One region of the Paenibacillus sp. 1-8 genome, then DNA from elsewhere that is predicted to be linked to it. Evidence: riboswitches for the same ligand, from Rfam matches in the RefSeq annotation. Region 1 holds a riboswitch; the other holds the start of a gene.

Region 1 (4,285 bases):
TAACAGCAGCGACCAGTATGGAAATAATAATCACAATCAGACTTTGCTTCAAAATCGGTTGGGCAGCATCACTGTAATCCTCCAGATCCGATAGTGCGATAATATTCCACCCGGTGACAGGGTCCTTGAGTGTAAAGGCCAGCATATCTCTATTCATAAATTGCATTTGTGATATGGAAGGAGTATCATTTTGAGCGGTTTTCTCTACTTTGGGAAGTCCCTCAATGGTGTCTGCCGGTTTTTTGCCTGTATTTTTAAAAGCCGTTCCAGCTCCAGCTACAATTTTATGATTAGAATCAACAATAAAAAGTCCCCCGCGCTCGCCAATCTTAACAGATTGCAGGTTTTGACTCATCCTGTCCAGATTCAAACTCAACGCAATAGCTCCTTGACCGTCCTCCAGCGTTCTCGATACAGCAATCGCTAGATTTCCTGTCGTGGGGCTCACAAGTGGAGCACCAACGAATACTTTGCCCTTTTGCAGCATCGCATTTTTGTACCACGGTCTCTCCCTGGGCTCATAATCGGTTGATTCTTTTTTCGGCGTACGAATGTATTGTCCTTCCTCATTGCCGAGGAGCGCAGCATCTAATTCGGGATGAGCTTTGACGATGACATCCAATTTTTTCTGAAGAGCCTCTTCGTTGGAATCAATGGAATCAGATTGGATTTCAGTGGATAACACGTCAACGTCTTTCATAATGGGAGCTACATACTGATTGACATTGCTTCGGATCAGATACAGATTCGTGTACACAGAACCAGCCACTTGATGAGTGAGTTGCGTTGTGGCCCCCTGATACGAAAAGTACCCAATTAGAATACTTGGAATCAATAGAACCGCCAAAAAAGCTACAATTAATTTTGTCCTCATTAAATAAAACTGTTTGAGAAACCTGCTCCACCATGGAACTGTTTGTTTTGCTTTAGTCATATTCTTGCTCCTCTGTGTCTGATGATCACTACATTGTTTTATTCGACAGAAACCGATGAATTTTATAGATGTAATCTATGGGAAAAGATAAATAGCTGCTTGTTTTGCACGTTTTTATCTAAAAATAGTTCTAAAGTATCATGTTATATATTAATACTTATACATAAAAAGCCAAATCGGAGATGCAAAAGCATCTTCTCGATTTGGCTTGGGTGAGGGATAAAATGGACATTGAACCTATTAGTTTTTTTGCTGACGAGAAATCATAAAGAGTGTAATCCAGATAAGCATAAAGCCAGTCAATTGCGCTACCGTAACGATCTGCTGGAAAACCATCCAGTTAATTACAACACCGACCATCGGGAAGCTTAGTTCTGCCATCGTGGCATAAGACGCCTTGGTCGTACTGAGGCCCTTGTAATACAGTAACAGGCTGAGAAGACCAGGGAGCAGCGCCTGCAGCAACAGATTGATAATCACTGCTGCGCCCGCCCATGTGCCAGCAGGCATATTCCAAGGTGCATGCTCCACAGAGGTGAGAACGATCAGCAGAGGGAGAGCCACCATGAAGCGCAGGGAGGTCACCGTCTCATATTTCATCGAACGAAGCAAGTAGCTTCCCATTACTGTCGAACCGCCCCACAGGACCGCTGCTCCTAGTGCAAGCAGACTGCCGACGTGGATGAAATCATGAACATGTCCGAAGGGGAGCGACCAGCCGAAGGTAAGAAGATACGTCCCGAACAGAGCCACGACAATTAATATTCCAAAATTACGCGGCAGCATTTCCTTCAATATAACGCGGGCCAGAATAATAGCGACCAACGGCTGAAGCTTCTGGAGCAGCAGCACTGCATTGAGATCACCGTTGCTGAGTGCCATCGTGAAAATCACGCTGGCCAGAGCCGAGCCGCCCCACGAGACGAACAAGATAGCCAAAATCTGACGAAGCCGTACCGCTTTAAGCTCCTCGCGATGCTTCCACAGCACTGGTGCCAGGGCGATAAAGAGCAACACATGCTCCATCAGCACAATTTGTGTAGAGGTAAATGATTTGAGCAAAATAATACGAAACAGCGGGTCCGCGCCCCACAAGGCCGCTCCAATTGCGACTAGCCAAAAACCGCTTTTCATGTGGGAGCTACGATCAAAACCTTTGGATGTTAGTACAGTTGATGATTGACTCATACTCAATTAGCTCCTTGCGAATACAGGACCGATGGCACAGAAACCCCCGTCCATGGCGATAGGCCATGCAAGACGGGGGTTGATCAAATAAACTTGCCGCTGTATGCAAGTTAAATGAAATTGCTGCAAAACCAATAACGCAGCATTCATCCACTTTGCGGCATGTTCATGCTTCGATCTTCTTCCATCCGGACTTTACCGTCGGCTTTGGCATCTCACCAAATCAGTCCGTATCTTGTTCCAGATACAGAGTCGCGGGCTTAGCTCCATGAGCCATACCGCCGGTTGGGAATCACACCCTACCCCGAAGATCCTTATTCCGTTTTTTAATTTCTCCTATAGGATATACCTGTTTTAGAATGAAGTCCAGTGAAAAATATGTGTACATCGAACAAAGATTTTCATTCATTTTTTGAAAGCGTTTCACAAAATTACATGTTACGAGGTAATATCCTTATACTCGATGCGGCGGATGGCTGCATAAGCTACGAGCATTCCCAGCACGGCAAAGCCGATCTGCACAAGCGCAATGGAGCTAAGTGTAGCGCCGTTATTATTCGAAAACAGCAGGGCTACGATCAGGATCGAGCTCACAATGGTGGTGGGTATCGAGTATTTTCGCATTCCCATGTACAGCGGAATCAGCCCCATAAAGCTTGCTGCAACCGCATTGATCAGTGTCCGCACTGATTGCTGTCCTAGTATAGTGAGGCTAAGCTTATCCGGTACAATAACAACGAACTGATTTAATAGATGAAGGGCCGCCGTAATGATGATTTCCGATAAAATAATGGACATGAACGTAAACAGCAACACGATTAAGAGTTTGGCGACCATCAGCTTTTTGCGGTCAATCGGGTACATGAACAAGATGTTAATCGACTTGGACTTAAATTCGCTCACAATAAAGCGGCACAGCAGGACGGAGGCAAAAATAATAAATGTGGCTCTGACCATATAGTCCAGGAGGTCCAAAAGCTCAGCGTACCGTGTAAATTCGGGCACTCCTTCACTTTGGCTGTCTAGCGCAATAATGATGAACAGGCCTAAAATACATGCGTTGGCAATCAGCGCCGAACGGATATATCCCGCCAAATGAAACTTTTTCAGCTCCAGTTGCATCAGTTTAAGCATGGAGTTCACCTCCATGTAACAGCCGCACGAAGTAGTCTTCCAGCGTACTGTTTTTTTGGTGGATGGAATCCACCTCTACCTCATTTAAAATGAGCGTTTTCGTAATTTGCTTCTGTGGTACACTTGTATCGTAAATGCGTATATTCTGATCGTTCAGTACCCGGATATTCGTCAGATTCAGGTGATGGGAGAGGACGTAGGCTGCTTTTTTGCAGTCATTGGTCGTAAATTCGATGTATTCCGTATTGGTTTCCCGCACCTGTTCCATCGACACTTCCTCAATCAGTCGACCGTGATTAATCACACCCACCGTATCGGCAATTTGCTCAATTTCCACTAAAATGTGGCTGGACACAAGGATCGTCATACCATATTCCTTGCACAGCATGTGGAACAATTGGCGGATTTCCTTGATCCCCACCGGGTCCAATCCATTAATGGGTTCGTCCAAAATCAGCAGCTCCGGCTTGGTCGCAATCGCTCGGGCGATCCCGAGACGCTGCTTCATCCCCAGTGAAAAATCCTTTACCGGCTTGTCATCTGCGTTTCGCAGGTTCACCAGCTCCAGTGCATCCCGAACAGCCTGCTTGTTATAATAGCCCATATATTCACAATGAAGTTCGAGATTTTGCCGGGCCGTCAGCCTGTCATAAAAAATCGGATATTCAATAATTGAGCCCATCCGGCCGAGCAGGTGGTACGACTTTGGCGTTAATTTTTCACCGAACAATTCAATCTCACCCGAGGTCGGCTTGAGCAGGTTCGTAATCATTTTCATAATCGTTGTCTTGCCCGCCCCATTGGGACCGAGAAAGCCATAAGTTTCCCCCTGACGCACATTCATGCTGACCCCCGCTACAATTTCGTTGCCCTTCAGGGCCTTGGTCAGTTGATGCGTCCGTAATATGTAAGTCATGGGTGTTCTCCCTTCGTATACTGTTGATAATTCAAGGATAAAGGGCGAAATGTTCATTTTTCTTTCCCGTTTCTTACAAAATTATTAAGTTCGATTAATAGTTTATTTTTTTC
Region 2 (4,285 bases), 1.8 Mb from region 1:
TGGATCATAATCCTCTTCTTCATAAAAATCCAAATCATCATATTCCATTACAGGTGGCTTGGGAAGCAGCAATTTACTCTTAATGGATAAGAGCGTCGCCGCCATCACCAGAAACTCGCTCGTAATGTCCAGCTCCAGCTCCTGCATACTGTGCAAAAAAGCCATATACTGATCGGTAATATCACTAATCGGGATATCCTGAATATCGATCTCGGCCTTATCAATCAGATGCAACAGCAGGTCCAGCGGACCCTCGAATGTTTCCAGCTTGTAATTTACGACTGTCAATGTGCTTCCCCCTGCCTTACTCCAATCATCATTCAACAATACCTTTCCCCGTTAGCACTTATGCTCGACTTTATCAATCCCTCTTTCTGTAGTATATACGTCATCGCCTTGCTTAACAATCCAATCCCTTTTTCCAGCTATAGTTATGTCGTTCTATTCAGGTATTCGCAAAATTAAAACTGCTTGCCCAGATTCGCCATCTCAATCGCAGCCAGTGCAGAATCCCAGCCTTTATTACCAGCCTTCGTACCTGCACGCTCAATAGCCTGCTCAATGTTTTCCGTCGTCACTACACCGAAAATAACAGGCACACCTGTTTTCAGACTGCTTGCCGCCACACCCTTGGCCACTTCATTGCAGACGATATCATAATGCGAGGTAGAACCACGGATCACCGTACCCAGCGTAATAACGGCATCGTATTTACCGCTTGCAGCCATTTTTTGAGCAATCAGTGAAATTTCAAAAGCACCTGGCACCCAGGCTACATCAATCTCATCTTCCTTCACTCCATGCCGTTGAAGCGCGTCGATTGCACCGCTTAACAGCTTGCTTGTAATAAACTCATTAAATCTGCCCACCACAATACCATACTTCAAACCATCCGATACGAGATTACCTTCCAGAAAACGTGCCATATCAATCAACCTCTCTTTTTTAAATTATTTACAATGACATACGACGACGATAATCAATCAAATCCTGAATACTGATCAGCTTCAAATGATGACGCTTGGCGATCACTGCCAAATCTTGCACCCTGGCCATAGACCCATCTTCCTTTATAATTTCGCAAATGACCCCGGCGGGTTTGGAGCCGCAGAGTCGGGCCAGATCGACAGCCGCCTCAGTATGACCCGCACGCTGCAAAACACCCCCATCGCGGGCAATCAGCGGAAACATGTGACCAGGCTTGCGAAAATCGAGCCCTGTGGCTTTCTCGTCGGTCAGCGCACGCACGGTCAAAGAACGCTCGGCTGCTGAAATCCCCGTTGTCGTCTCTCTATGATCTACCGACACCGTAAAGGCTGTACCGTGGAAATCTGTATTTTGCTCCACCATCGGCTGCAATTCCAGTGCCTCGGCTCTCTGCCCTGTAATCGGTACGCAGACCAACCCGCGGCCTTCGGTAATCATGAAATTAATGACCTCGGGGGACGCTTTTTCAGCCAGAGCGATAAAATCGCCTTCGTTTTCCCGTTGCTCATCATCCACCACGATCACGACTTTACCGTTTTTCAGATCCTCCAGCGCTTCTTCAATGGAATCCAGACGAATTTCCACTTCCTCCTCCAACACACCATATTCCACTACGTCAGCCACTATATTTAAATGGCTCTCACTGCTTCCGCTTTCCATTACGCTTTCCTCCTTATTTCTTGTGGATCAGGCAAAGCCGTGTTTCGCCAAATAATCCAGACTCATAGGAGCTTTCTCCGTTTCCTCCGTCGCCGCTGATCTTCCGTAATTCAAAAGCTGCTCCACATATTTACCTAAAATGTCGCACTCAATATTGACGGTGTCTCCCTCACGTTTGGCCTGCAAGGCCGTCTCAGATAAGGTATGGGGGATGATAGATACGGCAAAGGTATCTCTTGTGCGCTGGGCAACCGTCAAGCTGATGCCGTCGAGTGTAATCGAGCCTTTGAGAAGAATATATTTGAATATTGCCTGATCTGTAGGTGCAACTTCGTACACAACCGCATTCTGGTCTGATGTCACCCGACGAATTGTGCCCGTTCCATCCACATGTCCTTGCACGATATGCCCTCCAAACCTGTTGTTCGCCGCCATAGCCCGTTCCAGATTGACCCGGCTACCGGAGTTCAACTCTTTCAGATTGCTGCTGCGGAAGGTTTCAGGCATCACATCAACCTTAAAATCCTTAGTACCCACCTGTGTTGCGGTCAGACAAACACCATTCACGGAAACACTGTCTCCTATTTTCAAATCGCCCAATACCACAGAACCCGCAATGCCCAGCACCATCGCTTCTCCGCTTCTGGAAATCTGCTGAATGCGTCCCACTTCCTCGACCAATCCGGTAAACATGCCTTCACTCCTTCCCATCTAAAGTTCAGTTTATCCCTAATTCATCAGGCGTAAGCGCAAAAACCCCCCAGTCCGGATAATATCCGTCATGGGGGGTGATGAGAGTCAAATTTGCAGTATACAAGCGCAGTCCATATACATCCTGAGACCACATGAATGATAAGTTTGCCAATAGAAAGCATGACTGACCATACAACCAAATACGCTCAGAGCGCGTGCGAAAACGAAAGCTTGTAGAACAAGCAATCTTCCGTTTGCTACCTGCAACGAAATAAGCCGTACGTACCATTACGTATGCTAAATATCGGCACATGTCATGTCATGCACATGCGCTTCGTATCCTTCTCCCATCCAGACTATACTGTCGGTCCCGGAATTGCACCAGGTCCACCTTCTGCTGATCGCTCAGCATCCGGGTCACGGACTAAGCCGCGCTGTTCATCGCAGAAGCGATTTACAGACACGTCATCACCGCCGGTGGGGAATTGCGCCCCGCCCCGAAGGATCTTGCTTTATTCAATTGAATTAGCATTAAACTTGTTACGTATATTAGCACCGACTTCTAAAAAAAGCAAGTTATCTGATAAACGCTTCTGCTTTTGTTTTGACATATTGGCTGGAAAGCTCTTCAAACCAGGCTCTATCATTCATGTGAAGCGCCAGATCTATCAGATCGGCCAGTTCTTCGATTCCAAGCTGCGTAGCATGATCGAACGTAATGACCGCTGAAGCGGTTGGTCCGCGGCCACCCTCCGTGCATATATCGTAATCCAGCCGTACATCAACATGCCCGTCGATAAACTCGCATTTCAGAAAATAAATAATCTCGCACATTAAAATGGGACGCACCTGCGTTTCCAGCACACAATCCATCACCTTGGCTGAATAATGCTGGTTCGTCAGCGTAAATTTGTGATCCGTCGCTGCCAGGGAAGTCCGTCCAAAGTCATCCGTAAATTTCAATTCCACTGGCGTGATTTTCATGACCTTGGGTATTTGCTTCTTTATAATTTCGATTATCTCAACTGTATTCAGCTTAATCATACCTGCACCTCATTGCATCTTAAAATTCAGAGAAAGCACTAATTCAACATCACGTAGGCCTCCACTCCTATATCGGAAATCATTACCTGATTTTTTATGCTTCATCCCATAAACGACAAAAAAGATTCTTCGCGCAACAAGCGCAAAGAATCTTGATCGAACCGGTACCGCAGCATCTTATAACAATGTTCAAATTGTATTATGCAAAAAAATGGATTATAGCTCCGAAATTTCATGTTTCTTTTTCAGAATATTCCAGCGGCGTTCAATCTCCTGCTCAAAGGTAGCCAGCGTGGCTTCCTCCTTAAGAAGATGTTTTGTTTTGCCCATTAATTTGAGCCATTCTGCGGCTGGAATCCGTTTTCCCTTGTCCTCCGGATTGTACGTAATCGTCGTACTGCCTTGCTCAATCTCGTACAGCGGGAAGAAGCAAGACTCCACAGCAGCCCCCACAATGCTGGTACCCAGTCTATCCTCGGATTTCCAGTTCAGTGGACAGGCGCACAGGATTTTACCATAGGCGGTCCCCACGTTATTTGCATACCATTGTGCTTTGGCCGCTTTGCGTAGCATATCCTGCGGATGGCTTTCGGCTGCCGTGAAGGCATATGGAATATTGCAGGCAGCCATAATTTGCACTGTATCCTTGTGATGGCCCTGCTTGCCTTTTTGCATCTTCCCTACACCTGACGTGCTCGTCATATGGCCGACCGGAGTCGAGTACGATTGCTGCGAGCCTGTATTCATGTACCCCTCGTTATCATATTCCAGCATGATCAGCTTATGATTACGAAGAGCCGCACCAATTGCAGAACCCATACCAATATCCATCCCGCCGTCCCCACTGATCATGATAAAGGTCGGATCATCCGCCATCTTAATTTCATTGCGGCGCTTCATC

The links. Region 1 has a riboswitch for FMN ahead of AC0WRU_RS06220 (DMT family transporter). Riboswitches for the same ligand answer to the same signal wherever they lie in the genome.
Region 2: it holds a riboswitch for FMN, as region 1 does, so the genes downstream of both, ribE (riboflavin synthase) here and AC0WRU_RS06220 (DMT family transporter) in region 1, are expected to answer to the same signal.

Annotation. Positions count from the first base shown of each region.
Region 1 is NZ_CM149995.1:1,339,482-1,343,766, forward strand. It holds gene AC0WRU_RS06215 (methyl-accepting chemotaxis protein) at 1-934, opposite strand, end outside; gene AC0WRU_RS06220 (DMT family transporter) at 1,175-2,122, opposite strand; FMN riboswitch at 2,295-2,438, opposite strand; gene AC0WRU_RS06225 (ABC transporter permease) at 2,561-3,256, opposite strand; gene AC0WRU_RS06230 (ABC transporter ATP-binding protein) at 3,249-4,172, opposite strand; gene AC0WRU_RS06235 (sensor histidine kinase) at 4,267-4,285, opposite strand, start outside.
Region 2 is NZ_CM149995.1:3,132,930-3,137,214, forward strand. It holds gene AC0WRU_RS14155 (segregation and condensation protein A) at 1-288, opposite strand, end outside; gene ribH (6,7-dimethyl-8-ribityllumazine synthase) at 462-926, opposite strand; gene ribB (3,4-dihydroxy-2-butanone-4-phosphate synthase) at 955-1,647, opposite strand; gene ribE (riboflavin synthase) at 1,675-2,340, opposite strand; FMN riboswitch at 2,676-2,849, opposite strand; gene AC0WRU_RS14175 (IDEAL domain-containing protein) at 2,917-3,384, opposite strand; gene AC0WRU_RS14180 (thiamine pyrophosphate-dependent enzyme) at 3,601-4,285, opposite strand, start outside.